Regions from separate parts of the Phormidesmis sp. 146-33 genome, predicted to be linked through region 3. Evidence: predicted binding sites of a transcription regulator. Region 3 holds the regulator's gene; each other region holds the start of a gene.
The links. Region 3 encodes NtcA, which controls nitrogen genes in cyanobacteria. Its sites were predicted from a motif close to TTTGTANNNNNNNNTACAAA; they were not measured.

Region 1 (10,365 bases), on a different contig from region 3:
TCTGCTACGAAGAGAGGTAGACGGTCAGGGCTTAACCGATAGTTTTCGGCTGACTCCCCTCGGTCGGCAACTCGTCAACCACTGGCAAACCGCTGGCGGCGCAAATCTTCAGCCCAGTTTGAGCGATCGCTTCTACAATGCAGTCAGTCGTTGGCTCCGCGTACCCTTTTAACTAGGGAGGAGAGAGGAGGGATGAAATGTTTTTGTAGTCTCTGGTGTTGAGATTCGAGTCAAGCAATCTAAACTCCAACTAATCCTTCCCCTTTCCTCCCTCATCCCTCATCCCTCATCCCTTCTCTCCCCCCGTCTCAGAGGTTCTCAATGAAATCAATTATGGTCGTCGGGACAACTTCCCACGCAGGAAAGTCGATGATTACGGCGGCGCTTTGTCGAATTTTGGCACGGCGCGGGTGGCGAGTGGCTCCCTTTAAAGGGCAAAACATGGCACTCAATTCCTACGTGACGGCAAATGGGGGCGAGATTGGCTATGCACAAGCAGTGCAGGCGTGGGCTGCGGGTGTGGTGCCCTGGGTCGAGATGAATCCAATTTTGCTCAAGCCCCAAGGAGACATGACTTCGCAGGTGATTTTGAAGGGCAGGGTCATTGGTAAAGTGGGAGCGGCTGAATATTACGAACAGTTTTTTGAGGCGGGATGGCAGGCGATCGAAGAATCCCTCCGGCGACTGGGCGAAGAATTTGATTTAGTGATTTGCGAAGGGGCAGGCAGTCCGGCAGAAATCAATCTCAAGCATCGCGATCTAACTAATATGAGGGTCGCTAAACACTTGAATGCGCCAACGTTGCTGGTCGTAGACATCGATCGCGGTGGCGCTTTCGCACACGTCGTCGGCACTTTGGAATTGCTTGATCCAGACGAACGATCGCTAATCAAAGGCATCGTGATCAATAAGTTTCGGGGACAGCGATCGCTGCTTCAGTCTGGAATTGATTGGCTCCAAGAACGCACGGGTATTCCGGTCGTGGGTGTGATTCCCTGGCTCGAAAATGCGTTTCCGGCAGAAGATTCACTGAGCTTGCTTGATCGTCAAGCCAACACCAAAGGAGAAATTACGATCGGGGTGATTCGGCTGCCGCGCATTTCTAACTTTACTGACTTTGATCCGCTCGAAGCTGAACCGACCGTCAATGTGAAATATATTCACCCCAAGCAAGGGCTGGGTCACCCAGACGCGGTGATTATTCCAGGCTCCAAGACGACGATCGCGGATCTGATTGCACTACACAAAGCAGGCATGACCGAAGAAATCCAAAACTACGTCGCCGCTGGAGGAACCATTCTCGGCATCTGTGGCGGCTATCAAATGATGGGTAAAATTCTCGCCGACCCTGAAGGCATTGAAGGGCAAGAAGGTCGTTATCGAGGATTGGGGCTATTGCCACTCAAGACCGTAATTGCAGGTCAAAAAGTCGCCCGTCAGCGCAATGTCACTTCTAACTTTCCGCAGGAAGGGCTACCCGTTTCGGGCTACGAGATTCACCAGGGAAGGACGCGGCTAATCGAGCCAGAAGGCACTCAGTTTCTCTTTGACGATCAGAATTTAGGTTTGGTAGATGAATCGCAATCAGTTTGGGGCACCTACCTGCACGGCATTTTTGACAACGGGCCGTGGCGACGTGCCTGGCTCAATCGGCTTCGTCAACAACGCGGATTAGGCTCACTGCCGACAGGAGTCGCCAACTATCGAGAACAGAGAGAACTCATGCTAGATCAACTTGCAGATGCGATCGAGCCTCATCTCGACTTAAAGCCAGTGTTATCGTAGAAAGCTGAGCGTTGGACGCTAGACATTAGACGTTAGACCCATTCTCTGTAAAGTTTCACGTCTTTTGATCTCCCTACCTCCTTTAAAGAGAGGGAAAAATCAAAGAGTCTGGTTCCTCGTAGACGTTAGGACGTTAGACAGTAGACTTCTTAATTAAGTCCAACGTCTAAAGTCTTCTCCCATCCAAAAAACAAGCGCAACCCCAACTCAGTGAAGTGCGCTCTAGTCCCTAACCCTTTCGGTGCAACGTACCCGTTTGTCCTTGTCTTATACACTAAGGGCTGATCCTCAAAAAACTTAACTTCGTTTAGATATTTTTTAGATTTTGCCATGAGCGTTAGCATCCGATTTCTACCTGATGATGTAACGATCGCCGCCGAGCCGGGTGAACCTTTGCTCAAAGTGGCCGAACGGGCTGGCATTTCAATTCCGACGGGGTGCTTGATGGGGTCTTGTCACGCCTGTGAAGTCGAGATCGATGACGAAGAAACCGTTTGTAGCTGTATCTCATCAGTGCCTCCCGGACGATCGAGCCTCACCATCAATTTATTCTCAGATCCGACCTGGTAATGTGAGTTAGACGATGGATGTTTGGGGTGCGATCGCCTGAGTGTTATTTAAGTCGTCCTTGAGGCAGCAGTGACATCATTTTTTGGCAACCACGCAGCGTTTCGAGACGGGCAAAATCAAAAACCTGACCCCGTTTGACAAATCCACAAAACCCATCTTTTTGAGCGTTAGGCAGTTTGCCACGCTGATAATGATAGAGCCACATTTTGTTTTTAATCGCTGTTGGCAAAGTAACCAAATCTTCGTAATGGGCGTGAACGGTACTCTTGAAGGGAGACGTTTCGCAATCGTGAAAGATGATGTCAGCTTGATCAAGATAATCACCAATCACATCAGGACAAAACTGAGAATCTGTAGTCAGAAAAACTTTAGTGCGATCGACTTCAAAAAACAAACCATAGCTAGGAACGATCGTCTTTTTGCCTCGAATATGAATCGTTGGCACCAGATCAAAGCGCGTTTTCTCCCAAAAGAAATAGCTGCTCGACTGCACTTTCTGCACGTCAAAATAAGTGTCTAAGGTCGCCGTATCTCCTTGAATCGATCGCATTCCTCCTGATAATGTGTGTTCCCAGAGATCATCAGCCAGTTCTTCGCTGAGATAAAGTCTAGGCGTGGGACACCGCGCATCAAATTTAGTACTAAAGCCGACGTACTCTAATCCGCCAACATGATCGCCGTGCAAATGACTAATATAAATGTCTGTAATATCTTGATGAGAATAGGCTAAAGCATGAAGAGAAAATCGAATATCTGAACCACAATCGATTAAAAGTTTGTTGTTGCGCTCATCTACCAGGAGCATGTTTGACTGATAGTTGTCTGCTCCAATGGTGAAGGCAGACCCTGATCCGAGAAAGATTAGCTTCATTGCTTACAAGGTTTTTGGGACGGCTGGCGCTAGAGAGAGGTGAGCCTGGTTTGACCGGGGTTGGCAAAAAGGCTGGTAGATGAGACCCTTGATCAGACTACAACGGCACCCCCATAAAATTCCCTATCGTTCTTTTCAAATAACAGACTGAAATGAATGACTCACTTGTGACTGACTTTTGAGAAGACGATCTCTTTGAGCTAACCGCAAGGGGGCGCTGCCCATTCTAGGTCGCTCTGTTGCTATCATGCTTTCGATCGACCCTGAATAAATTTTATGAGTAATTTTTCTAGTGTAATTCACAGCCTGGGCGGATTAGTGATTTCTTGTCAGGCTCCAGCAGACTCGCCGATGCATGAACCGATCGTGATTGCAGCAATGGCGCAAGCTTCGGTTAATCAAGGAGCGGCTGGGGTGCGAATCGATACTCCGGCTCACGTTGCAGCAGTCAGGCAGCGTGTCTCCCGTCCGATTATTGGATTGTGGAAGCAGGTAATTCCAGGATTTGAAGTTTATATCACGCCTCAGTTTGACCATGCCCAAGCGATCGCTCAAGCGGGTGCCGATGTGATCGCGATCGATGCCACATTGCGCGATCGTCCAGATGGTGAAACCATTACAGAACTGATTCAACGCATTCACAGCGAATTAGAGAAACCCGTGATGGCGGATGTGGATAGTCTGGAGGCGGCGATCGCTGCCGTCAAAGCAGGTGCCGATATGGTGGGGACGACGCTCTATGGCTACACATCCCAGACGAAACATCTAACGCCTCCAGGGTTTGATTTATTGGAGCAGATGGTTAAAGAGTTAGACGTTCCGATTATCTGTGAGGGGGGGATTGCGTCGGCTGAGATGGCCAGGAAAGCGATCGAGCTAGGAGCATTTTCGGTGGTTGTCGGAACGGCGATTACAGGGATCGATTTGCAGGTGAAGGCGTATCGATCAAAGGTGTTTCATATCAGTGAACGGCTCAGTTAAACCGAAGAAGGGAGAATCTGGATACAGCGTTTTAGCTTGTGCAGATTTTGTTCTCATAGCTGCAAATTAATTCACCCAGTTTATTAAATCCATGAGCCTTAGCAGCCTTCCAGGTATTGGCTGTCGAGTAGATAAGTGCCTCTAGCAAACCGCACCGCCCAATAGTTACCAGGACGACGATCGACTACAATTCCTTCTTCACCTAAAGCAATCACATTTGGAGGACGCAGCATCGGCATCGGGTCGGCTGTTTTTACAAAAGACGGCAAGATCAGGACGCGAACTTTGTCACCGACGGTAAATTCTTTGGACATATAAACCTAAAGGAGGGATGAGGGATGAGGGATGAGGGATGAGGGATGAAAAAAATACTTCTATTGGTTTTGGGGTGTCAACATCTTTCACTTTGTTCTGGACGGACTGCTGTAATCTGATCGTGGCAAAATTAGCAGCGTTCTGCACGTTCTGTGACCTATCGATTTAGATGAGGGACGATCGCACTTCTCCAAAATTCTCTAGCGTTCGATCGTAAGTCCTGCCCATAGTATCAGACTTGAAACTTTCGTAGTCGGAAATACAAACCTCTCGCTTCATCAGCGCGTACTCTGGCAGCACCGATATCCAAATTTGCCCATGAAAACGCACTATTCTGTACTGGTTGTCGGCGGGGGTCAGGCGGGATTGTCAATGAGCTATTGCCTAAAGGAGCGAGGCGTTGATCATCTTGTCTTTGAGAAAAATCAGATTGGACATGAGTGGCGATCGCGCCGTTGGGATGCGTTTTGTCTCGTGACTCCCAATTGGCAATGCAAGCTTCCGGGCTATCCTTACGCAGGCGACGATCCCGATGGGTTTATGCAAAAGGATCAGATTGTTCAATATCTAGAAAGTTATGCGGCATTCTTTAATCCCCCTGTCAAAGAGGGAGTGATGGTCTCCAAAATTTGGCAAAGTGAGGCTCATTTTGAATTGACGACGACGATCGGAGACTTTACCGCAGATCAAGTGGTTATTGCAGCAGGCAGCTACCATATTCCTAAAGTGCCAAAAATTGCCGAACGGCTGCCTCAAGACATTGTACAAATTCATTCATCTACTTACAAAAATCCGGAGTCTTTACCTGACAAAGCCATTCTCATCGTGGGCACCGGACAGTCAGGCTGTCAAATTGCCGAAGACTTGCATTTAGCAGGTAAACAAGTGCATTTGTGTGTCGGAGGTGCGCCCCGATCGCCGCGTCGATATCGAGGAAAAGATGTGGTCGAATGGTTAGATGCGATGGGTTACTATGACTTGTCGATCGCCGACCATCCTCAAAAAGAAAAGGTGAGAACAAAAGCCAACCACTATGTCACCGGGCGCGATGGTGGACGTGAAATTGATCTTAGACAGTTTGCTTTAGAAGGAATGCAGCTACATGGACGGTTAAAAACAATTCATCAAGGACAACTAGAGTTTTGGTCTGACTTACAACACAATTTAGATCAAGCTGATGCAGTTGCAGAAAGCATTAAACAATCAATTGATGGCTTTATTGAAAAGCAGCAAATTCAGGCACCGATAGATCCTCCTTACACACCCGTTTGGCAGCCTCAAATAGAAGATTTAACCCTCAATTGCAAACAAGCTAATATTGGAGCGGTGGTCTGGTGTACAGGCTATCAAACAGACTTTAGCTGGATTGAAGTTCCGGTCTTTGATGGCAAGGGTTATCCGGGACATGAGCGAGGCGTAACTAGCATTCGAGGACTGTATTTTTTGGGATTGCCGTGGCTGTATACCTGGGGTTCGGCTCGATTTTCGGGCATCGATCGAGACGCTAACTATCTCGCCGATCGCATTGTCACTAGACAGAGAGTTTCCGATCCGAGTACGTGGAGTGTCGTGAACGAATTTCTGATCGGTTCGTAGTCGTGATGACTGAATGGCAGCTCACCTATTGATTTAGACAGGTTATCTGAGAAGGATTGCGATCGTTCTGACGATTATTCTTTCCATTCCTGGTCATATCGTTAGACCTAATTTTTTCGTATTCCCAGATACAAAGTTTTGTTTGAATCAGCCATTAATCTTGCATCACAATCAGTTTGTTAGAGATGAGGGAATATGCCTGAAGTAACGACTCCTGCCCATCAAGCGGGTGATTTCTTTGTCGACTACGAGGAGAAAGTTTTTCCAGATGTCAAAGCAGAACCGGGCGAGAAGGCGTTAGTGACCTTTCACACAGTGGCATTTGAGGGGTCGATCGGATTTGTCAATCTGCTGCAAGCGACTCGTCTACTGCGTAAAGGGTTTGAAACGTCGATTTTGCTATACGGTCCGGGGGTGACTTTGGGCGTACAGCGTGGCTTTCCCAAGATTGGCGACGAAGCGTTTCCGGGACACCAAAACTTCAACAATCAACTCAGCAAATTCATGTCTGAAGGTGGCAAAGTCTACGCCTGTCGCTTTGCTTTGCAAGCACTTTATGGTCACGGTGAACCTTCATTGATTGAGGGGATTCGTCCAATTAGTCCGCTTGATGTCTTGGATCTGGTGTTGTTGCATCGCAAAGATGGCGCGTTTATTTTGGACACCTGGACACTGTAAAAACCTCAAGCTTGGTCGAAAATCTCCACCGAAAATCTTCACTTGGTTTCAGATTCGGGTGCCCCCTAAATTTCTCACGAGTAGAGGACTTTGAATCTAGTTCCTGCTGACCACTTTGAACCAAAATTCTTGTCTTAAAGTCGCCCAATAAGGGGGGGTGGGGGGCAGAAGCGCTAGACGACACGAGAAACCCGATCGAGACGTTAATGAGGCGTGAATATGTTACCCATTGTCCGAGCGGCGGCGGTGCAGATCAGTCCTGTGTTGTTTAGTCGAGAAGGAACGATCGAGAAGGTATTGAATGCGATCGACGATGCCGCCAAACAGGGCGTACAGTTGATTGTTTTTCCCGAAACGGTTGTTCCTTACTATCCTTACTTTTCCTTCGTTCAGCCTCCGGTTTTGATGGGCAAAGAACACATGCGGCTTTATCAAGAAGCGGTAGAAGTTCCGAGTGTGACAACGGAGGCGGTAAGTCGGGCGGCGCGATCGCATCAGATGGTTGTCGTTTTGGGCGTAACTGAACGAGATAACGGATCGCTCTACAACACACAATTGATTTTTGATGCGGATGGTTCTTTGTTGCTCAAACGCCGCAAAATTACGCCCACCTATCACGAGCGGATGGTCTGGGGGCAGGGAGACGGATCAGGGCTAAAAGTGGTGCAAAGTGCGATCGGTAAACTCGGTGCCCTGGCCTGCTGGGAACATTACAATCCGCTGGCTCGATTTGCGCTGATGGCTCAACATGAACAAATTCATTGCGCTCAGTTTCCAGGGTCAATGGTGGGGCAGATTTTTGCAGACCAGATTGAGGTGACGATTCGCCATCATGCGTTAGAAGCGGGGTGTTTTGTAATCAACTCGACAGGCTGGCTGTCTCCAGAGCAAATCGCCCAAGTTACCCCAGATGAAAAGCTGCAAAAAGTGCTGAGTGGGGGCTGCAATACAGCAATCATTAGCCCTGAAGGTGTGCATCTTTGTCCGCCGATCGTCGAGGGAGAAGGCATGGCGATCGCTGACCTCGATTTTTCTCTCATCACAAAACGCAAACGCATGATGGATTCCGTGGGTCACTATGCGCGTCCTGACCTACTTCAACTACAAGTCAACACAGAATTAAGAACGTCGGTTGAAATAGATTCTAGAACAGATTTTCGCGTAAATTCTGATTTCAATCTAACCGGATTAGAAATGCTAGAAGAACGTCTGAACTCTGATCATTCCATCATTCTTGATCAATAAAGTGAATGGATAAACAACAGCTAATTACCAATCTTCAGTCACAGGGATTAAACCTGATCGAGCATGGAATGGGAGCGTCTGGACGCAAAGGCGGCGCAGGGCCCTCGGATCACAAAGCGATCGCGATCGACAATACAACCGTGATGGTTCCCGTCTTCACCAGTGCGGCGGCTCAATCACCCTACAGCGCACGATTTGATGCGTCCACCAAGCAAACCATATTGGAATTGGATGGAGCCGCGATCGCAGCGATTAATTTTCCTTCTCAGCCCAAGTTTTATAGCTTGACAACCGCAGATGGCATTCCCTACTGGAAGATCGCGTTGCTGCACAGCCGAGACGTATTGGCAACCACCGTTTTGCAAACCTGTACACGCTATGGCGATGTCACCACTTCCTGTCAGTTTTGCGCCATTGGTCAATCGTTGTCAGCCGATCGCACGATCGCTCGCAAATCTCCCGCTCAACTCGCAGAAGTCGCAGAAGCCGCCGTTCGACTCGATGGCATTCAGCACATGGTGATGACCACAGGAACGCCCAACACGAGCGATCGGGGAGCCGCCTACCTAACTGAATGTGCCAGAGCGATCAAAAATCGGGTTCATCTACCCATTCAGGCTCAGTGTGAACCTCCGGATGATTTTGTCTGGTTTGGGCGACTGAGGGACGCAGGCGTAGATAGTTTGGGAATGCATTTGGAGGCAGTCAGTGCAGAGGTACGATCGCGGATTATGCCTGGTAAAGCAACGGTGCCGATTGATTACTACTTTGAGGCGTTTGAGGCGGCCGTTCGCGTTTTTGGTTGGGGACAGGTCAGCACTTATTTGTTAGCAGGTTTGGGGGACGATTTGCCGACGCTTTTACAGGCTTGCGATCGACTGATTGCGATCGGTGTTTATCCCTTTGTGGTGCCGTTTGTGCCAATTAGCGGAACGCCTCTCGCGACTCATGCGCCTCCTAGCAGTGAGTTTATGTACAGTCTTTATCAGCAAGTTGGTGGAATGCTCGATCGGGCTGGAATGTCCTCAAAATCAATTAAAGCAGGCTGTGGAAAATGTGGGGCCTGTTCTGCCTTATCGGTTTTTGAATCTTAATTCCAGCAGTTTTTCTAGCAATGTCTTATTTATTCAAACTCGCAATCACACCGTCTGAAGTTACTGCTTATTTTGCCTTGCGTCATGCAATCTTCGTAGCGGAGCAATCCTTATTCTCTGAAAGTGACGTGGATGAGATTGATACGATCGCTCACCCTATCATTGCGCTATCTCAAAGCTCTACATCGTCCATTCTCGGTATCGTTCGTATTTATGAGCCAGAACCTCGACTCTGGTATGGCGGTCGGTTAGGCGTTCATCCAGATCATCGGCGCGTTGGTCGGATTGGTAAAGGCTTGATCCACAAAGCGGTGACAACGGCCAACACCTGGGGCTGTGAGAAATTTTTGGCAACGGTACAGCTACAAAACGTGCGATTTTTTCAACGACTGCACTGGAATTTTCTAGAAGAAATCACCGTCTGCGGACTGCCGCATCACCTGATGGAAGCTGATTTGAGCTACTACCCGCCCACTTCTGATCTGCATCCCGCCCTGTCTCAGGAAGCGTCGTAATGTTAATCGATCTGGTCAAACGGTTACAGAAGTCGATCGGCATTCTACACAAGCAGGACATTCAAGCCGTTTCTTGCCAACTCGCTCACGCCCAATCCTCCTCAAAAGTGCTGTTGGGAGATGACTGCGCCGCCATCTTGGATGGGACAAGCTACCTACTGCTGGCGGCTGAGGGAATCTTACCGTCCCTCGTCGAAACCGAACCCTGGTTTGCAGGCTGGAGTGCTGTGATGGTGAATGTGAGCGACATTTACGCAATGGGAGGACGACCGATCGCCATTGTTGATGCAATTTGGAGTCAGTCTACCGCCCTGAGTATCCCTTTAATTGAGGGAATGAGGGCCGCGTCTCAGGCGTACAATGTGCCGATCGTCGGCGGACATACCAATGCTCACAGTCCTTATGATGCGTTGTCTGTGGCGATTGTGGGGCGAGCGAATCGGTTGATCACGAGTTTTGGGGCGCGATCGGGCGATCGGTTGTTAATGGCGACTAATTTTCGGGGTCAGGCTCATGCTCGATATCCCTTTTGGAATGCGGCAACTAAAGCTGATCCAATGCAGTTGCGGCGAGAGTATGAAATTTTGCCGTTTTTGGCAGAGTCAGATCTGTGTGATGCCGGGAAAGACATTAGCATGGGCGGCATTGTTGGCACGCTGTTAATGCTGCTAGAAACGTCGGGCTGTGGGGCGGTGCTCGATTTGGATGCGATTCC
Region 2 (10,365 bases), on a different contig from region 3:
GGGAATGTTTTCCGCCCCAATGAAAATATTCCTCGTGCTCAAGTTCTGGTTTCTCTTGCCAACGGTCTGACTTATGCCAGCACGACCCCTGCCGAAACGACGCTGCAACTATTCACTGATGCCACTGACATTCCTGGATATGCTCGTGGTAGTATCGCCGCTGCTACCGAACGTCGCATTGTCGTCAACTATCCCGATGTACAGTTGCTTAACCCCAATCGGGCGGCCACTCGTGCCGAAGTTGCAGCCTTTATCTATCAAGCGTTGGTCAGCACAGGGCAAGTTGCGGGCGTTCAGTCTCCTTACATTGTCGGTCAAGCGCCGACCCCTCAGCCTCAAGCGGTTCGCATTCCCGCGGGTACCGAAATTCCCCTGCGCTACGACAAGGCAGACAAGATTTTGTTAGCCAAAAATGAACCCAATCCCACCCCGATCACGCTGACTGTTGCCCAAAACATTGTTACCTCTGATGGAACGGTGTTGATTCCTTCGGGTAGTCAAGTGACGGGTCAACTGGTCGTTGCTCAAGGCGGAGCGCAGTTTAGAGCCAGCGAATTGACGTTAGCGAATGGTCAAAAAATTGCGATCGATGCCACCTCTAATGCCATCACCCAGACCGAAACCGTTCGTAAAGGCGCAAATACAGGCACCATTCTTAAAGATGCAGCCCTGGGATCTGCGGCCGCTGCGGGAATTTCGGCGGTCACGGGCGATCGCAACATTAAGGCAACCGAAGTGCTGATTGGCACAGGAGCAGGAGCTTTGGCGGGGTTGATCTTTGGCGGCGATCGCATTGAGCTAATCTCAATCCGTCCCAACACTGACCTGAGCCTAAAACTCAATTCTGAACTGGTACTGCCTCGTCCCTAGAGTTTTGAGTTGGACTAAGGGCGTTGCTGAATCAGGGGATGAACTGCCCCAAAGCGGCGGGAACCTCAAGGTTCAAAGTCCCCCAATTTTGGGGGATTTAGGGGGCGAAAAGATGGACACTTCCCACAGATTCATCCCTCCAATCAGCAACGCCGGACTAAGGATTGTGAATTTAAAACCAACCCTTGCGTAGGCTGTGTTGAGTCACGCGAGACGCGCCGATTGCAACCGTTAGGTGCGTTTCTCTATCGCTCAACACACCCTACAAAATTCGGTATTATTCAATTCTCATTCCTGATCTGATACAGCAGTCCTAAGCATGTGGGAATCTCGAAGAGAGCAGAGCGAAAATCTTCAATTCGCGCTAATTTAACGTGAATTCGATGAAATCTTTCGCTGTGGTTGTTAATCTAGGCAGCCCCCTAAATCCCCCACGAGTGAGGGACTTTGAACCTAAAATCTTGTCTGAAAGTCCCCCAAAATTGGGGGTTGGGGGGCAGAAGCGCGGAACAACGCAGCAAAAAAACTTCATCGAATTCGCGCTAATTTAACGGCTCTCAAGACAAGGGGTTAGAAAAAATCTTCAATTTTCTCCCTTGCGGAGCCAAACTACAAAGGTCGTTCCTTGACTCACTGGCGGTTGGTCTGAGTTTTCAGAAATCCAGCCGTCCGTTTTTATGGGGCTAAACACTTCGATTTCTCCCTGCATCTGTTCGACGAGACGACGCGCGATCGCCAGCCCCAACCCGGTTCCTGGAATATTGGTTTCAGCCTGCACGCCTCGATAGTGTCGCTCAAACAGTCGAGGCAAATCTTGAGATGGAATGCCGCATCCGGTGTCACTGACTCGAATCGCCACCCGATCGCCCCCATCGACTCGAATATGAACTTGCTCTCCGGCGGGCGTGTACTTTAAAGCATTGTCGATCAGATTGCTCAACACTTCTCGCAGCGCCCCAGAATTAGCCACCACCAGCGGCAAAACCTCTGGAATCGCGGTACGAATCGTCAGTTTTTTCTCTTGAGCCATCGCCCTTGCCGACACCAACAACGGTTGCAAGATCTCAGCGATCGCACAGAGTTCTAAAGTCAGACTTGAAGCACTCAACACCCCGGCTGGGAGTAGTGGAATTGCGGACTTGGCGGGGTCGGTGAAATCAGGCTCATTCGGCGAAATTAAATCCACTTCGCCTAACTCGATCGCTTGATCAAACTGCAACAACAACTCCTGAAGGCGATCGCTTTCTCGCACAATGCTAGTTGCCACTTCTCGGTTAGCATCCTCCGCCTGCAAGCGTCTTAATAATAATTTACCAAACGTTCGCAGGGCGGTCAGCGGATTGCGAAACTGATGCAGCAGATTGTCCAAAACGTCATGCTGTTGAGTTTGCGAAAGGCGCTGCTGACGGTGAGTGTGATCCAGCCATTGGGCCCGTTGATCCATGATGCAAGCCAGCGCTAACGTATCAGCGATTTTCTCAATCTGGCTGCGTTCCCAATTTGTCCAGGGGCGATCGTCCCGCTCGGTGACCAACAGCCCCAACACCATCCCCTCATGCACCAACGGTAAAACAACCTGACGCTGCTCCGCCAGAGAATTGGCAGGGGATAGAACTTCTTGAGTGACGGCATCGGGCAGCGCGACTGAGGCGTTTTTGGCAGGCAACTGAGGCATATCTGCCGGAGGCAAGGCCAACTGACCCGACTTTTCGAGAGGACTGGAGGATTCAGGGTAGGCAGCGATCGCAATTAGCGTCGTCTCTGCTCCTTCGACCAATTCCTCTGTCAGATAAACCACACTCAGCGAGGCTCCCAAGGTCTGACTCAACAGGGAAATTTGCGATCGACAAAGTGCCACAAATTCAGAACTGGTGGGCATTAACATGCTGCCAAAGGGCCTCTTCGAGAGTGCAACCAAAAAATTGCCATTGACTTTAGGTATTTGTAACCAGTAATTTAGAGAGATACGGCTGAACTTCCCGCTTCGACTTTCAGACGGTGGACTTCAGACCTCTAGACGATTGCCCCGCTAGATTGGTTGGTTGAGACCGCCCCGGCGCCTGCTGGGTGAACAACCAGACTTTCATAGTCTCAAGTCAACTGTCCAGAGTCCTTAGAAAGCCTTTACGCACTGTTACAGTTCCTTGAGTCTTAGGTTAGCAAGTGCAATGCTGGATCATCCACTTTGTGTCCCAACTCTCAATACTAAAACCTTAAGAAATTGTAAAGTTGCGTTAAGAGAAGTTGAATTCTGGAATCACAGCCGATATACTTGCGACGGCTTTTGTAACGATCATTACAACTTGACAGTTAGGAAAGGAGGTAAGGGGTTTGGCAAGGAGACGTAAGCGGAAGAGTCGTCGGCGTCAAGAAGGGCGCAGAATTTTGGAGAACGTGCCTCAGTACAGCATTGAGTGTGGTGAAGACAAGCCCGTCACTGCTGCCCGGAAGTTTATTCACTCTGAGGGCATTCTTCCCCCGGCGCTATTGCTAGTCAAGAGAAATGAGCATACCACCGATCGGTATTTCTGGGCAGAGAAGGGGCTTTTTGGCGCGCAATATGTCGAAGAAAACCATTTCCTATTCCCCAGTCTGAAACCTTCGGACGAAGAGTCGGAACCTGTAGTAGCCTCTGTTCGCAATCAATAGCCTGGACTGGTCACGTCCCACAATCATCGTCTGTCGAGACTGTATCTGTAGATGAACTGGTTGTGGGGCTACCAAAGGGCAAAGCAAGGTTGAGTGAACGTGAGATAGTTAAGCGATCGGGCGATTCAGTCAGCAGGCTTTATAGCTTTCAGCAGGCTTTATATCTTCATGATTTGAAGTTTGTTGTCAAAAGTCACTCCACGCAAAAATTATTTCGTTGACCAGGCTTAATCAGTCTGGAGCTATGTCAAATTCCCCATTCAAGTTGAGAAACCTGGGTGGGGTTTTTCCATATCTTGATAAGTTTTTTACTTTTCTACCTCAGATCGCCCTAAAGGAATGTGAATCTGATGGAGCTTTTTCGCTTCGTTATTGAGCGCTTCGCCCCCTAAGTCCCCCAGAATGGGGGACTTTGAATCAGCATGATTTCTTTGAACTCTGGAATTTTTTCTTGGTCAAAGTCCCCCAATTTGGGGGATTTAGGGGGCTGAAGCCGATTCAAACGAAGCGAGTCCCTCTCATCGAACTCACGTTAAAGGAATGTGAATCTGATGTGAATTTCGTTCTAAAAGTCCCCATTGCCAGATTGACGGCAGATTGTAAAGCTAAGAAGTTTAGTCGAATGGTGAAGATAGGTTACTCGCGGTTTGCGATCATCGATGGCTCTAACCAACCGGGAACATAATGGCTACATTTGCGAAGTTCACGATCGAGCGCTTCATAATTGGCTTCTTTTGCCAGCACCAGATCCCAAAACTGGACAGAATGATTGAGATGAATCGTGTGGCAAAGTTCGTGAATCAAGACATAGCGCACCAGATGAGGCGGCAAAAACAGCAGCTTGTAGTTGAGGCTAATATTTTTTTGATAAGAACAACTCGCCCACAGCGTCTTCTGACCTCTTACCGACGCTTTGTTAAACGGAAGCTGTAATTCTTGGCTGACTGACCACAGCCACGGCACTAATCGCTGATAAGCCTTGTGGGAGAGCCACTGCTGTAAGAGCGACTTACAAGCCTCCTCGTTTTGGGTGCAGCCTTTGAGAATGAGGCGCGACTTGCTTTTTTCTGTCAGCGTAATTCGAGAAGCGCTAGTCGGAACGTAGTCTACTTGCCAGAGTTGAGCGGTTGCCCTGAGATTTAACTCATCTGGCAGCGCATGAGAAACTTCTAGCGCCAATTGTTGTCGCTGTTCTTCGAGTCGTCCGATCGTTTTCTCGATCCAACTCTGTTTGTGCTGCAAGATTTCAGGAATACGGCTCTGGTCAAATCCTTTAGGGATAATCACTTCTAGACCACCCTGAACTGACATTCTCAGGCTGACGTGTTTTGCCTTCAGGCTTTCCCGGATTTTGTAGTCAGGTAGCGCCGTAAGCTGACCAGGGATCAGTTTAGACTCAACCATGTGTATTCATATTGGCTGTGCTTAGTCAGTAGAATATCTTAGCGCCGAATGACGGTGAGCTACATTCAATCTTAATTCAATCTCTATCGTTAGATTACAGCGAATCTAAGCGCCGGCGCAACTGACTACTGATCATATCAATTACGGTGACGACGATCAGTAAAACAATCATCATGGTCGTAGCTTTATTGTACTCAAAGCCCCGAATATAGTTGACCAATTCAAAGCCAATTCCTCCGGCTCCGACGACTCCCAAAACCGAGGCAGAGCGAATATTGTACTCAAACATATAAAGAGTGTAGCCCAATCCGAGCGGTAGCACCTGTGGAAATATCCCATACTGAGCGATTTGCATCCACGAAGCCCCACTGACTTGCAGCGATTCGATCGACCTGGGGTCAACGGCTTCGATCGCTTCTTGATAAAATTTTGCCAGGTAGCCGATCGTATAAATTCCCAGTGCCAAAGTTCCTGCGGGTGCGCCCAATCCAGTTGCTGAGACGAAGAACAACCCCAGAACAATGGAGGGCACCGATCGCACCGCATTTTGAATCAAATTGGCAAGCCAGCGAATCCACCTAGGTGTCAAGTTGTGAGCAGACAGCAGCGCGATCGGAATGGAAAGCACGGCACCGATCGTTGTTCCCCACAAAGACATTTGAATGGTTTCGATCAGGGCTTTGATAGCGACATCGGTGACTGCCCAATCGGGGGGCAATAGTCGAGAGACAAAATCGATCGTGTAAGGTATGCTCTCGTTGAGCATTTCCAGGTTGAGTTTGAGTCCTCGAAGCGCCCAACCATAGACAAAAACCAGCCCGACTATGATCAGCAGCCCCTTTAACCAGGGTTTGAACCGAGACGCAGAAAGTTTCATGGGTTGCCTAGAGAAAGATGGTCAGGCAAGTTTTCGCAAGCGCCATCATAAACCACACGCCCCGCATTCAGCACGATCGCTCGTTGGGCGTAATGGGCGGCGATCGTCAAGTCATGCAAAACCGAAACAATGGTCATTCCTTGCTGATGCAGGTGAGAAAAAATATCCATAACTTGTTTGGCCGCCAGAACGTCCAATCCTGTAATTGGCTCGTCTACCAGAAGAATCTTGGGCGACTGGATCAACACACGGGCGATCGCGACTCGTTGGCGTTGTCCTCCGCTAAGTTGGCTGGTTTTTTGGTCAATCTGAGCGTCTAATCCCAACTCTTGTAGAAGCTGAAGGGCACGCAGGCGATCGCTGCGTCGGAATCCCGTGAGAGTTTGCCAGGCCGATCGCTGCCCCAGACAGCCACACAGAACGTTTTCTAGCGCAGTCAGTTGAGGCACCAAGCCGCCCCCCTGAAACAAAATGCTCACGTCTCGACGCTGCCGCAGCGCTTTGGAATTAACCGCCACCCCGTTGATGTGAATGTTGCCTTTTTGAATGGGCACCAACCCCACCAGCGATCGCAGCAGCGTCGATTTGCCTGCCCCATTTAGCCCCAGCAGCGTGACAAACTCGCCCGATCGAATCACACAGTTGACTCCATCCAGCGCCGGACGCTTCAACGCTGCCAAAAACGGAGAATGCAGGTTTGAGCAAGCGATCGCCGCAGAGGTTGAAGGTTGAATATTTTGAGCTACCTGATTTCTGTTCATTTCATCCCTCGTCCCTCTCGCGCGGCGAACCCCTCATTCCTACGGCTCAATTCCGGCTCGCTGCAACGCATCTCTCATGGGTGCCAGATGACGATTATGGTCAACCCGCACCAGTTGGGTAGAATTGTACAGCCCAGACAGCAAGCCGTTGTTAGCAGGCTGATTGAGTTTTTGCAGTGCAGTAATCAGTCTTTCACGCATCGGTGCAGGAACGCGATCGTCGATCGACACACCGTGAGCAGGAACCCCTGAAATTGCATGGAACACTCTCAAGCGTTTTCCTTCTTCTGCGGTGACGTACGGAGGCTTGAGCGTATACTCAGAAACGGCAGCAACATCAGCTTGCCCTCTCAAAACAGCCTGCAAAGCGGCACTGTAGTTGCCACCGTAGCTGACTTGCCCAAAAAAGTTGCTCAGGCGATCGCGGTTTGGCACCAGCCCCTGTTTGACAAGCTCACCCACCGGAACGATAAAACCAGAGCCGGATGTAGGAGAGGTAAACGCAATCTTTCGACCTCTAAGCTGCTCTAGATTTTGTTTGTTATTGCCTTTGCTTCTCAGCGCACTGTCGTTGCGTACAACAAAGATGGAGCGGTAAGTGTAGCGTCCAGAATAGTCAGGACGAACTTCGGCAAGGTAAAGTCTCGCGTTGGCTAACTGCTGGGCTTTCATTGCAGGACGGCTACTCAAAAATGCCACCTCAGCCCGATTTGAGCGCAAGGCCTCTACTGCGGCAGTATCGTCGGCTACGATCGCCTCAACTGGCATCTTCAATTCGTTGGAGAGAAATTGAGCGACGGCGTTGGCTTTGCGCTGTAGGTCAGTTGCGCCTGCCCGACTCGGAAAAACAATTCTCAAACGATTTGGGCTGTTTTGAGCAATGAGAGTCTGCAACGGAGCGGCTACTTTTGTAACCGTCTGAGAGACCGTGCTGCTAGCGACTGTAAGACCAGATAACCCAAGTAATACAGCACTTGCGCCAAATATCAACTTTTTGCTCAAAGCCATGACGAATTCCTACGGTGAATGAATGGTGTCTTTTATCGCTGCAAATCTTTAGCGATGAGGTTAGGAAAATCGTACGGCTTCTTGGGAATTAAAGTCAACGGAATTGCTGAGATTTGTTCTCATTTACATAGTTCGTTGTCATTTACATGGGTAGATGAAACTCTATGGTTGGCGATCGTGTTCTAGATATGCGCTTTGATTACGTCCGATTAGGCGAGGCAAGATTGCGAAACTCTGTAAATTGGGGTTCAAACAAGAGTTTGACGCATCCGGTTGGCCCGTTGCGATGTTTGACAATATTGACTTCGGCGATGCCGCGATCGGGCGAGTCTGGATTGTAATAATCGTCACGGTAAAGCATCATGATCAGATCGGCATCTTGCTCGATCGACCCACTTTCGCGCAGGTCAGACATCATCGGACGCTTATCGGCCCTGGCTTCGACGCTGCGGCTCAACTGAGATAAAGCAATGATCGGAACGTTTAATTCTCGCGCCAAGGCTTTGAGCGATCGCGTAATTCGCGCCAATTCTTGAACTCGATTTTCGCTGCCGCTGCCTTCCATTAGCTGTAGATAGTCGATGAGAATCAGCCCCAATATGCCGCCTTGTTCTGCCTGGAGTCGTCGCGATCGCGATCGCATTTCATTTAAACTAATGTTGGGCGTGTCGTCTACAAAGACTTGAATTTCAGAGAGACGGCTGATTGCGTGACCCAGGGGTTCCCATTCTTTGTGGCTGATGCGCCCCGATCGCAGTCGATTAGACTCAATTCGAGACTCTTTAGAGAGCAAGCGCTGAATGATCTGCTCCTTAGACATTTCCAGGCTAAAGATCGCCACAGGCAGCTTGTGCTGAATTGCAATATTGCTGGCTAGACCAAGCGAGAACGCTGTTTTTCCCATTGACGGTCTGCCCGCCACAATCACCAAGTCCGATCGCTGAAACCCCTGAGTCATTGCGTCCAGGTCATAGAATCCACAGGCAAGTCCGGGAACAGCCATGCCAATCGATCGCTGCTCAATTTCTGAGAATGTTTTGGTGAGAATGTCTGCGGTCGAGACGAGTCCCTGGTTTGGGCGAACCTGCGTAATGCTGAAAACCTTTTGCTCTGCGTCATCGAGGACGTTTTCCAGGTCTTTGGCGGTTTCGTGACCCAATTGAGAAATTTGTTGCCCGACTCCGATCAGCTTGCGGCGCAGATATTTGTCTACCACTAACTGAGCGTAGCGATCGATATTCACAGCGCTGACGGTGCGATCGACCAGTTCTACTAGCTTGCTTTGTCCACCAACTTTCTCTAACAAGCCGTGATCCTGTAGCCAGGTCGCCATACTCATCAGATCGGTCGGACTTCCCTGGTTTTGTAACGTCAGGGCGGCTCGATAAAGCTCTTGATGGGCGCTGAGATAAAAAGCTTCGGGACGCAGAATATCGAGAACTCGGCTAATGGCTTCTGGGTCAAGCAAAATGCCTCCCAAAATCGCCTCTTCTGCATCAATGTTTTGAGGAGGAATGCGATCGTGAAACGGTTGGAAGTTAAGTTCTTGAACCATGATCGGCTGTAAGGAGGATAGGGCAAATCCGAGGGGTGAGCCACCGCCGCATCGCTCCACTCGACCCTCTCACTATATAGCTTGCTGGTATCTTAGCAGAAAATAGTAAGCTTGTATTAGTTTTGAGTTTTGAGCGCTGACTGCTTGACGACCCCAAAACCCAAAACTTCAAACGCAAATGCCAAACTACTGAGCGACGACTTGAATCGTAATCGTTGCCGAGACTTCGGGGTGTAGCTTGATTTCGGCCTTGTACTCGCCCAAACTGTGAACTTCGGGAAGGGTAATGCCACGACGATCAATCTCTTGACCTGTCGCTGCTTTGAGCGCATCCGCCACATCCTGGTTGGTAACCGTTCCAAAGATGGCTTCTTTTTCGCCTGCTTGTTTAGCGATCGAGATGGCACCCACTTTTTCGAGGGCTGCTTTTTGAGTGATCGCGACTTCTTTGAGTTCGGCGAGGCGTTGACGTTCGATTTCTCTGCGTCGCTCCACCTGCTTGAGAATGCCACGAGTCACATTGACCGCTTTCCCTTGAGGGATCAAATAATTTCTTGCATAGCCGGGAGCGACTTCGACGAGATCGCCCGATCGTCCCAACTTGCTCACATCCTCACTGAGGACTAACTGAATACGCTTCGCCATAATCTTCCCTAATTGTCAACTGTGCCGCACAAACGATCCATTGTACCGTAACAAGCGTGATGAACTCTCGATTTGAGTTGAGAATCGAAACTTCAGCAATCTACGCCTCACACCTTCAACGTTTCTCCAACCTTCATTAGTCTTAACTGACTCTTAGCTCCGTTTTGTTTGAGCGCTTGAGAGAAAGCTTCAGGCGTGCCAGGTAGGTTAAAGATTCCGTAGTGCATGGGGATCACCGTCGTCGGATTGACCAATTTGACCGCTTCGGCAGCCCGTTTGGGGCCCATCGTAAACTTGTCACCAATGCAGGCCAGCATCACGCTCACTTTGCGAAACTGCGGGATCAAACTCATGTCTTGAAACAGGTCAGTGTCGCCTGTGTGATAGATGACAGCTCCATTTTTGATGCTGATCAAGAAGCCACCCGGATTGCCTGCATATTGAGCAGGACTGCCATCTGACGCAACTGTAGAACTGTGAATCGCTGGAATGAAAGCAATTTTCACCTCATCGTTGAGTAAAGATAGCTCACCGCCAAAATTTCCCTGGGTTTCCAGTCCTACCAGATTTTTGGGATAGCTGCCAAAGTTGACCAA
Region 3 (10,365 bases):
CCGACCAACTCTCCCAACACCGGAGGCAGATCAATGCGGGCGCAAATTTCTCCCCCAAGTTTGCTGGCTAGATAGACAGCGACCAAACTCAACAGCACGCCTGCCAGCACGAGAGAAGGATTTTCAGTCTCGGCGGCAGTCGCCAAAATCGGAGGGATGACAAAAACAGAATCGTAAATAGAAGCCGTTATCCAGGCGAAGGGATCGATCATGGTTCACTCAAAATCGTCCCTTCCAATGGTACAAGCTTCTTTACATTGTGGAGTGTGGAGTCAGGAGTGTGGAGTCAGGAGTGTGGAGTCAGGAGTGTGGACTGAGGAGTGAGGACTGAGGACTGAGGAGTGAGTGAGACAAGTCAAAACCCATTCAGAACTCATTCAAAAGTCCTTACTGCTCTAGACAAAGACTCGGTGTTGGAGAGAGGGCATTTGGCGGCGGACTTGTTCGAGACGGGCGGGTTCGATCGCCGCGATCGCCACTCCTGGTGTGTCGCCTGCATCTGCCAAAATCACGCCCCAGGGGTCAACAATCATGGCGTGACCGTGGGATTGACGCAGCGTATTGTGTCGTCCGGTTTGAGCGGGGGCAATCACATAACAGGTATTCTCGATCGCTCTCGCCTGTAGCAAAACCTGCCAATGATCTTTGCCCGTGTGTGCCGTAAACGCTGCGGGGACAAACAACACCTCTGCTCCCATCTGTGATAGTTGACGATATATTTCTGGAAATCGCACGTCATAGCAGACTGACAGCCCCAGGTTGCCTAGCTCTTTGGTCGGGTAGACGGGCGGCATTTTCAAGCCAGCAACGACCATCGACGATTCGCGGTACGTGTTGCCGTCGGGCAAATTGACATCAAAAAGATGTACTTTTTCATAGCGAGCAATTTCCTGACCATTGGGGGCGACCAGCAGGGCGGTGTTGTAGACTTTACCGTTGCCAACCGGGACAGGGTAACCGCCGCCCAAAATCGTGACTTGAAAACGCTGCGCCATTGTTTTGAGAAACTTTTCGCTCTCTTGAGCAATTTCCTCAGACTGGGCTAGTTTTGCCTGCTCGTCTCCCAAAAAAGAAAAGTTTTCTGGCAACCCAACCAGTTCCGCTCCTCGACGCACCGCGAGATCGATTAGTTCTTCTGCCTGCGCCAGATTCTTGTGTAAATCGGGCAGACTATTCATTTGAATTGCAGCAGCCAGGTAAGACTTCATGGGTTTAGCTCAAAATAGCGGGTAGGTAGAAAAAGCATTTTAAATCTTGAGCCGTCCCCTAATTGCAATAAAATTTTGCAGATGTCATCTAACAAAAGCATCAGGCGATCGAGACTCTCGACCTACTCATACTTTAAAGCCACAGAAAACCCATTGATCCCTGCTTTTTGTTTTGAGTTAAGCGTCTCCTTTGACCAACGTCCGGATTAGTTGCCAACCTGTCCAGCCGATCGCTGAAACCAACACTACCAGCATCACCAGAGACAGCGCTGAAAAAGGAGCAATCAGCATCATCAGCAGCAGCCCCAAGAGTAAAATCATCACGATCGAATTGTTCACAACGAGCGTCTCCCAATTTAGAATCAGGTTCAGTTTAATCAAGAGAGCTAACTCAATGCCTCTAGCGATAGCAGCATTTCTGTCGCGTAATTGTTGTGAACATATGAAGAAACTTTTTGATTTATAGTCTTTTGCAAATCTTCTGAAATCACTGAATCTTCTCAAGGCGTTTGGGCTAGTGAGAATCGCAAAATCAGAAAGCGATTGCCTTCTTTTTGACCAGATTGAACCATAAAAGTTTGCGCTATGATAGCGAAGCTATTCCCTTGGATAGAACCCTTTGATGGTAGGAATCTTTAGCCATCTAGCGCAGCCTCACACAAGGGAATCAACGCTCAATCATCCATCCCTTTTGGAACGCAACCCCGGTGAGAACCCTATGGAAGAGTGGCAAAAAGATTTTTCTGAACTGTTAGAAACGATCGCGGATCACATCGAAGGCTTCTTTGTTGAAGTGTCGAGAGAAGTGACAGAAGTGGTCAACGTGTTTGTAGAGCTTTCTGACGAGCTTTCGGCACAGGCACAAAATACCTTTACAGATGAGATTGACCAATACATTAATGAGCTAGTCAACCCCGTTTTAGAAGCCTATTTTGGGTTTGAAGGCATGGTCGGAGAAGCTGCCCAACCGATGATGCAAACTGTAGAACCGCTGCTCAACCAACACCCCATCTGTGTCGGCTGTCGTCACTATCATGGGCAAGCCTACAACGGCAACGTGCTAGTCTGCGGAATGCACCCCTACGGCGTGGGAGAAGGACTAGACATCTGCCCTGATAAAGAATTGACCCGCTGGAAGTCACCCTACCTCAATTCAGAAGGTCAATTTCTATTTAGAGAAGACGATTGGTAATAGGCGAGGTGTGAAGCCTGAAATTTGTACGCCTTCAGGCTTCGCCGACTGGCTAGCGATCAGGTAAACTGCTGACTCAAGGTGACTGGATTGTGGACAGTGATCTTCTTTTTGTGAATAGAGATCATTTTGTCCTGTCGCAAGTCTCCCAGCAGACGAGTCACGGTCACCCGCGTTGAGCCGATCGCTTCTGCAATGGCTTGATGAGACAGCTTGAGGTCGATCGTGATCCCTTCTTGACTGGGCAGGCCAAAATCGCGACAGAGAATCAGCAAGAAACTCACCAGACGCGACCCCATATCTCGATGCGCCAACGTTTCGATCATCATTTCGGTTTGTAGAATTCGAGACGACAGCCCTCGCAGCATTAGCAGACAGAGTTCGGGGTTGTCTTTGAGTGCTTTTTCAACCTGCTCAATTTGAACAGACAGCAACTCAACCGATGTGAACGCAACCGCATGATAAAAGCGATCGGCGCGTTGCCCGGTGATCAGTGACAGTACCCCAAACACGCTGTTTTCTCGCAGTAAGGCAACCGTAATCTCCTCACCCGCCTCATAAACTCTCGAAAGCTTGACGGCACCTTTGACTAAAAAATAAACTCGTTCTGCGGGGTCGCCTGGAAAGAAGATCGTTTTGCCTCGCTCAAACGTCTCAACGACAGGTGGAAAGGCACCGCCCCCAATCTGGCGAAATAATGCTGCAAGTGGTCGCTCTTTGGTCACTACCATGTTCCTTGTCGAACTCGTGCTCTTAAACTCTCTTGATTGACCTGGCAACGGTTTTTACTTGGCTGTCAGATGATCTGTAAGAGATTGATGACTTTAGAACACTTAAACTTACTCTTCAAGCAGTTTTTGTGCTCGATACTACACTATTCTGCCAGGTAGTTGAATTTTTGCAGGGATTGAGCTAAGTCTCTAACAATTGCTTAAGGTTTGAGCTTAAATTCGTCGTTCATCTGAAGATTTTTAAGATCTGTTACCCATCTTAATCAGGCTGGAAGTCAATAGATTAATCAATAGATCGATTCAAAGATCAATTCAGTAATAAGCTTGTCAAAAAGTACGTTGTGAGTTGAAGATTTCAGAACGATGACCGTGTTGAAGAGCGGTATTACCCAGCGTCAAGGAGCTTAATTTACCGAAAGCTCTAGAGACTTTTAGGGTGCTGCCTTTTAGTCGAAGACATTCAACTCTTGCATTGAGAATTCATCAATCTGGGATTAAAAAATTTTTAATTAAAAAGCGGGTAACGCGATTCGAACGCGCGACATTCACCTTGGCAAGGTGACGCTCTACCACTGAGCTATACCCGCAAAATTCGGACAAGTTCTACTATTGCAGATACTCATAGAGATGTCAAGCCTGAAAAACCAAAAAGCCGGAAATCAGGAAATCGCATCGCTTCTCAGCATATAGGATGTAGAAGGATGAAAAAAGAACATCCATACTCCTTACCTCCTACTTTTTATGGTTCAATACACGCTTGCTCAAAGTCCCGAAGTCATTCTCACGGTCTCTGGTAAGGATTCTGCCAAAGCTCGCGAGAAGGCAATGGATCAACTGATGGAACTAATGGATGACGGCAAACTGCCCACCGAGCTAACGGATGGCTTTGGGCCGCAGCACTTTATCGAAATTAAAGATCAAGGCGCGATCGCTTCCAGTGATGAAGATGCCCTCAATCAAGCCGTTCAGGTTCTTAGCAGTCTGGCAACCCTCAAACTCAAGGCTCAAGAATCACGCTCTGAAGCGCTGCAAGTTCGCGAACAAATCGACATTCTCTTTACGGATGAGCTAGTCAGCGAAGAAGAAATCAACAGCCTCAAAGAAGGCTTCAAGGTTCTCAAAACCTATGCTCAGACCAACATGCGCTACCGAGAAGCTCGTTCTCAAGCCGAGACCGCTCGCGTTGTTCTTGACCAGGCGCTCCAGTCGCCATCAGAGCTAAAGAAATCAGGAAAGTAGGTGGCTTTAACTCAGAACGCGCTGGACGCTGAAAATTTAGACGTGAAATATTATGATGGAGAAGTCTTAAGAAAACTTCACAAAACGAACCGTGACAGTAGAGCAACTTCCGACTCCAGCAACTTTTGAGCGACAAACTTGGGAATGGCAAGGGCATCAGATTCGCTATGTGTCTATGGGGACAGGCCAGCCTTTGGTATTAATTCATGGATTTGGGGCCTCAATCGGACACTGGCGCAAAAATATTCCCGTTCTCGCTGAGGCTGGCTACCAGGTGTTTGCTCTCGATCTGCTGGGGTTTGGCGGTTCCTCAAAGCCTGAATTGGACTATAACCTGGAGCTTTGGGTCGAGTTGATCCGCGACTTTTGGGCCGCCAAGATTCAGCAGCCTACCGTATTTGTCGGTAACTCGATCGGCGGCTTGCTCTGTCTGATGCTGTTAGCCGAACATCCCGAAATCTCGGCTGGGGGCGTGTTGCTCAATCCTGCTGGAGGACTCAATCACCGACCTGAAGAGTTAAATCTGCCATTGCGGATGATCATGGGTACTTTCTCAAAAGTTGTGAGTTCTCAAGCGTTTGGGCCATGGCTCTTCGATCGCGTCCGTCAAAAAGCTCGAATTCGCAACAGTCTCAAGCAGGTTTATCGCGATCCTGATGCAATTACAGACGAGTTAGTCGATCTGCTGCACGAGCCGTCTTGCGATCCGGGTGCCCAAAAAGTGTTTGCGTCGATTCTCTCGGCTCCGGCTGGCCCTCGACCAACGGAATTGTTTCCTAAAATTAAGGTGCCGCTGTTGGTGTTGTGGGGCGAAGCTGATCCCTGGACACCGATCGCAGGCGCTGAGATTTATCGATCGCTCACTGACACCCATGATGTGCAATTTGTCGGCATCCCAGATACGGGGCACTGTCCCCATGACGAACGCCCCGAAGTCGTGAATGCCCAAGTGTTGGAATGGTTGGCCCAGAAAAAACTCTGAGGACGACACTGAGAACTTTATAAAGACGGATGCGGGAGGTGAGCGTATTTACGGATTAGCCTTGTCAGAAAAAAAGTTAGCCTCGGAACCGATAGGCTGATCAGATTTGAGATTGCAGGCTGGGGCAGACGAGACGCATCTCTGACCCTGCAACATTCGATCTGCTGAACCCTCAGTCTTGTTGGAAGAATTCAGCAAAGCGAGTTTAGAGGCGTGTACTTATGAGTGACCGGAATCAAGCACACGGTCAAGTGGAGAATGTGGGAGACGATCGCGAAACCATTTCTCCAGACATTCAGCCTTGCGATGCGACCCTGATTCAATCAGCAGACGTTCGTAAATCAGAAGCCGATCGCTTGCTCAGAGAGGGCATCGAGCAGCATCAAGCGGGACAGTTTCAACTCGCGCTTCAGCGACTCCAGCAGGCCCAAGCGATTTATTTGGAGATTGATGATCAGCAGGGCGTTGAGAAGGCTTTGGGCAGTTTGGGAATGGCTTGCTATAGCGTGGGAGACTATGCTGAGGCGATCGATTATTCTCAACGCAGTCTGGGCTTGGCTCAAAAAATCAAAAGCTACCTCAGTAGCGTCAAAGTGTTGGGTACGCTGGGCAATGCCTATCGTCACCTGGCAGATCACCCCAAGGCGGTTGAATATCAGCAGCAAAGTCTGACCCTGGCGCGAGAAATTCACGATCGACGCGGAGAGATGGCTGCGCTCAACAATTTGGGGCTGGCTTACAAAGCATCTGGTGATCATCAAGGTGCGATCGACTGTGAGCAGCAAGCATTACTGATCGCTCAAGAACTTGCAGATCGGCACGTCGAAGGGCAAATTCTCAAAAATCTGGGAAATGCCCACTATGCGCTGGGAAATTATGACCAGGCGATCGACTACTACAAACAGCGATTGAGACTGGCGCAAGAGATTGACGATCGTCGTCTAGAAGGTCAGGTTCTCAGAAATTTGGGCAATGCCTTTTATGCAGCAGGCGATCACAAAAACGCAATTTTTTACAATCAACAGCGGCTCTGTCTGGCGCAAGAAGTGGGCGATCTCCGAGCAGAAGAGCAAGCTTTGGGCAGTTTGGGCGTTTCTTGGGATGCGCTGGGTGAAAGCACTCAAGCCGTCACCTATCACGAACAGCGGCTGACGATCGCTCGCAAGCTTCAAGACCCTCGCCTCCAAGAACAGATCTTAGGAACGCTGAAGGTGGCTTACTATGCTCAGGGCGACTATGCAAAAGCGAATCAGTACACCGAAGAGCGATCGGCGCTGCTAGTTCTTCGTCAGAGTGAAGAGAGATGAAAGAATTTCGGGAGTGGCAATCCTTAGCACAGTTTTCTTGACGTTGTTCTTGACATTTAGAAGACGAATTTATTGACCGACGAGCAATTGGACTTCTGATGGCGCAACTTTTGTGTAGGCCTCTGCTGTCGGAATCAACGCCCAACCTGCCTGTCTTAGCCTTTGGTAAGTTGTCCAACCTTTTGACGCACCAGGGACTTGTAGATCTGGGACGCGGTATTGCGGAAAGGCAGTGTAAGGCATCCAGGGCTTGAGGGGCTGTTCTCTCAGATGTAAGATTTTGTTTCCTGACCCAAAGCCTGCCAGCCAGCACATTTGTCCAGTCATATTAGTTTCTCCTTACAGGTATATTTGTCATCTCACGCTGTCGGCTCGTCAGAGCGTCTGGGCTTTAGTAGCAGCCAGCTTGTGAGAAAGAACGCCGCCGTCAAAATCTGGAGCAGATCCAGAGGGGTCACCCAGGGATGAGAGAAAGCGGTTGCGCCTCGCTCGATCGCGCCAAACAACCAAGCAGGAATACACAAAATCCAGATCCACCGCTTTAAGCTGGTCAGCAATTCACTCACTTCGGGTGTGGGTTGATTGTTCATGGGGGTCACCAATTTCGTCAGACTAGAGGAAACTGTCTGCTGTCCATAGCCGTCTATAGAAGGTTGAGTTTCGTCCAAGTTGGGTCTAACGGGAGCGCTGAGAAGAACTTCACAGGTTTGCTATCCCGTTACGCCTAGAGTATGTAACTCTTTATTAAAGCTCATTGATAGATAGGCAGACTTATGCAGATATCTTCATTCTTCTGAAGAGAGAGGCGATCTTTTCGAGTTACCCGCAAGCACCTTGGATTGGACGGTGTGAGCAATCCGTCAACCAGGCAAGCGGCTTTATCTCAACGGGTAACGGTTGACTTTCTGAAATTTTCTTCATCATGAGCCGATCCCCGAAAAAGCGCTGAGGGAATTTACCAAAAATGTTAATTTTGCGTTGGTCATCAGGGTAACCTCTAGACATAGGAATCCCTCCCTACTTAAATCGAGACTGCCCCGATCGCTGACCTCATTTCTTCTATTACGTGGTTTTACCCTTGTCTCAGGGATGTTACGGAAAAACGTTCAGAAACTAGCAATTTTGGCAGATTGCGGCTAGATATAAGGGGTCAGATCGCCGTCAACGGCTGCCGAATCACAGTAGTCAATTTTACCGATTCAATACCGATTCTTCTCCCAAATGTCCCTATGACCTCCTTCGTGACTCCAGAGATTTCCCTTTACGAATTGGCAGCCAGTTCTGAGCAAACGCCGTTTGTGCTACAGACCAGCCCGGTCACCTTTAAGTCATTGGTGAGCAGCCTGATTGATTTGCTAGTCGAGCAGCAGATTTCGGCTTCAATTTGGGCAAAGATGCCTCGTGGGGAAGCTTGGCAAGCTGAAATCGATCGCTATCGTGAATCGGCAACGCCACCCGAAGCTGTTTACTTATTTAGAAATCAAAAAGAAGACGCTGCTGAAGAAATTGCGGATAGCCCTATGGCAGACGATGCGGGCCGTGTGACTCACGAGCATCCGGCGTTGTGGCGATCGCTTTCTGAGAGTCAGCTTAAGCGAGATTATTTTTTACTGATCTGGTCAAAACAGTTTTGTGGTCTGCTGGTGGCTTATCGCTCAAGACCTCAATCCATTCGAGTGGAGGGCGTTGAGGCAGGTTTGTTTGACACGGCGCAAGAAGAACCGACGGAGAAAAAGCAGTCGTTGTCTGTGTTGCTATCGATGGAGCCACAGACGATTCGCGAGTTTCTCGATCGCCTGACTCAGTTTGTAGACAGTTCGGATGCGGCAGTCTGGGAAACGCTAATCGCAACGTCTCAGCCTTCTAGCTTGAATCCGGGTCTGGTCGGGCAATTATTCACGAAGCAGATTCAGCGTCAAGAAGACCTCTGGCAGCGGGCGACCACTTATCGCAAACAGGCCGAAATGGCGCACCTGCTGCAATTGCAAAATGAGGAGCTTTTGAATGCGATTCGGCTGAAGGATGAGTTTCTCAATAATGTGGGGCAAGAGTTGAGAACGCCGCTCACCAACATGAAAACCGCCTTGACGCTCCTCAATTCGCCCAGTCTCAAACCGCCCCAAAAGCAGCGATATATGGATCTGCTGGTGAAGGAGTGCGATCGCCAAAGTTCTCTGATTACCAGCCTGCTCGATCTGGTGAGTCTGGATCAAATGGCAGAACAAACCACCATTCAAGCGCTTCGACTCAGCGATGTGGTGCCAGGAGTGGTCAGCACTTATCAACCATTGGCAGAAGAAAAGGGGGTTCGGCTGGCTTACACCGTGCCCGAAGAGTTGCCGCCTGTCTCTTGTCTGAATACGTGGCTCAAGCAGATTGTGATCAATTTATTGCACAACGGCATCAAGTTTACGCCGAGAGGCGGTCAGGTTTGGGTGCGGGCCAAGCAGCAGGGTGACTATGTGCAGCTTGAGTTTCGCGATACGGGCATTGGGATTGCGCCGAGCGAGATTCCCAAGATCTTCGATCGCTTTTATCGAGCCAGACAAGCGGTAGAAGAAGATTCGGGGGGAGCGGGGTTGGGGCTGACGATCGTTCAACAACTCTTGCTGCACTGTGGCGGTTCGATTTCGGTTAAGAGCAGACTGAGTGAGGGTTCGACGTTTAATGTGTTGTTGCCAATTTTTCGCCCACAGTCCGAGGTTGAGGAGTTTTGAGTCGTCTAGAACGGATGTCCCGTAGGATAATGGGTTAAGTTGTCTGACTGCAAAACGTTTTTATGCCTGTTATTCATCTCAATGCTGATCAGATCAATACGATCGATCTTTCTCCTGCGATTCAAGCGATCGAGCCGATGTTGTCTGAGGTGAGCGCTCATGAGCAGACGGTGCAGTTTGCGATCGACTATCCGCTAGAAGCCGGAGATCCTAGAGAGCTACCCGAAGTGCCCGAAATTCGTCTCTGGTTTATTGGGTTGGATGCGCTTTATCCGTGGTTGCCGTTTTTGTTGGACTGGAAGGCGGGTGAGTTTGTGCGCTATACGGCCATGCTGGTGCCGCATCAGTTTCATCCCAAAGATGGCATTCAGTACAATCCTGAAGCACTGGAAATCTATGTGATGCATAAAACCTTTGTATTGCTCAACTGGCTCAAACAACAGGGGATTGAGGGCAATTCTCGACTCAAAGCAATGACTCAAATGCTGGGCTACGACATTGACGACGGCTTTTTTGATCTGCTGTCTGGACAGTAAGAATATTTGTGGGGATCAGCATTAGCTGGGTTTGATAGCTTGATACCTGGATAGATTGTGGCTTGCTGACCCCAACCGCATAGGTTATTTTCTTCGACGCGACTCTTGTGGTATCTGCTTGGCAGCACGCTGAGTTTTAGCGATCGTGACTCGAAGTGCTGCGATCGCACGAATCAGACTCGCGGTAGCGTTGATGGGCTTTTCGGTGGTGCCGAGAAACAGAGTCAGGACAAGCACCCAAGAGAGCGGATTGGTTGGGTCAATCGGAATTTGAGGTAAGGACGTTGGGAGTTGAGGCTCGATCGATTGGATAGGCTGGGTGGATTGAAGATTCATCATGGTTGAGTTGCCTCGTATTGGGTTGATGAATCTAGTAAAAGATTTGGGGGATCTCCCAAGGCAAGAGCAAAAAATAATCCTCGAAAGCGACTGAAATGATTAGGGTTGGTTACA

Region 1: ACJ2PR_RS22330 (MSMEG_0569 family flavin-dependent oxidoreductase) is a predicted target of NtcA. The motif match lies at 4,769-4,788, and genes of this name have one in related genera.
Region 2: ACJ2PR_RS03345 (DUF3155 domain-containing protein) is a predicted target of NtcA. The motif match lies at 3,154-3,173, and genes of this name have one in related genera.

The regions. Positions count from the first base shown of each region.
Region 1 covers NZ_JBJPHU010000064.1:3,862-14,226, forward strand. The annotation lists gene ACJ2PR_RS22300 (Npun_F0494 family protein) at 1-172, shown strand, start outside; gene cobQ (cobyric acid synthase CobQ) at 322-1,785, shown strand; gene ACJ2PR_RS22310 (2Fe-2S iron-sulfur cluster-binding protein) at 2,116-2,355, shown strand; gene ACJ2PR_RS22315 (MBL fold metallo-hydrolase) at 2,399-3,226, opposite strand; gene ACJ2PR_RS22320 (N-acetylmannosamine-6-phosphate 2-epimerase) at 3,503-4,207, shown strand; gene sipA (regulatory protein SipA) at 4,306-4,521, opposite strand; gene ACJ2PR_RS22330 (MSMEG_0569 family flavin-dependent oxidoreductase) at 4,841-6,118, shown strand; gene ACJ2PR_RS22335 (MSMEG_0572/Sll0783 family nitrogen starvation response protein) at 6,314-6,796, shown strand; gene ACJ2PR_RS22340 (Nit6803 family nitrilase) at 7,016-8,041, shown strand; gene ACJ2PR_RS22345 (MSMEG_0568 family radical SAM protein) at 8,047-9,135, shown strand; gene ACJ2PR_RS22350 (MSMEG_0567/Sll0786 family nitrogen starvation N-acetyltransferase) at 9,156-9,650, shown strand; gene ACJ2PR_RS22355 (sll0787 family AIR synthase-like protein) at 9,650-10,365, shown strand, end outside.
Region 2 covers NZ_JBJPHU010000004.1:130,819-141,183, reverse strand. The annotation lists gene ACJ2PR_RS03355 (S-layer homology domain-containing protein) at 1-870, shown strand, start outside; gene ACJ2PR_RS03350 (GAF domain-containing sensor histidine kinase) at 1,454-2,755, opposite strand; gene ACJ2PR_RS03345 (DUF3155 domain-containing protein) at 3,202-3,519, shown strand; gene ACJ2PR_RS03340 (M48 family metallopeptidase) at 4,156-4,923, opposite strand; gene phnE (phosphonate ABC transporter, permease protein PhnE) at 5,018-5,800, opposite strand; gene ACJ2PR_RS03330 (phosphonate ABC transporter ATP-binding protein) at 5,797-6,561, opposite strand; gene ACJ2PR_RS03325 (phosphate/phosphite/phosphonate ABC transporter substrate-binding protein) at 6,601-7,569, opposite strand; gene dnaB (replicative DNA helicase) at 7,769-9,124, opposite strand; gene rplI (50S ribosomal protein L9) at 9,311-9,769, opposite strand; gene ACJ2PR_RS03310 (metal-dependent hydrolase) at 9,877-10,365, opposite strand, start outside.
Region 3 covers NZ_JBJPHU010000032.1:43,528-53,892, forward strand. The annotation lists gene ACJ2PR_RS14945 (cation:proton antiporter) at 1-212, opposite strand, end outside; gene ACJ2PR_RS14950 (carbon-nitrogen hydrolase family protein) at 396-1,208, opposite strand; gene ACJ2PR_RS14955 (hypothetical protein) at 1,386-1,547, opposite strand; gene ACJ2PR_RS14960 (hypothetical protein) at 1,927-2,400, shown strand; gene ntcA (global nitrogen regulator NtcA) at 2,460-3,131, opposite strand; tRNA gene ACJ2PR_RS14970 (tRNA-Gly) at 3,647-3,718, opposite strand; gene ACJ2PR_RS14975 (hypothetical protein) at 3,873-4,370, shown strand; gene ACJ2PR_RS14980 (alpha/beta fold hydrolase) at 4,462-5,352, shown strand; gene ACJ2PR_RS14985 (tetratricopeptide repeat protein) at 5,574-6,659, shown strand; gene ACJ2PR_RS14990 (hypothetical protein) at 6,729-6,986, opposite strand; gene ACJ2PR_RS14995 (hypothetical protein) at 7,019-7,249, opposite strand; gene ACJ2PR_RS15000 (ATP-binding protein) at 7,889-9,376, shown strand; gene ACJ2PR_RS15005 (CRR6 family NdhI maturation factor) at 9,439-9,912, shown strand; gene ACJ2PR_RS15010 (hypothetical protein) at 9,997-10,251, opposite strand.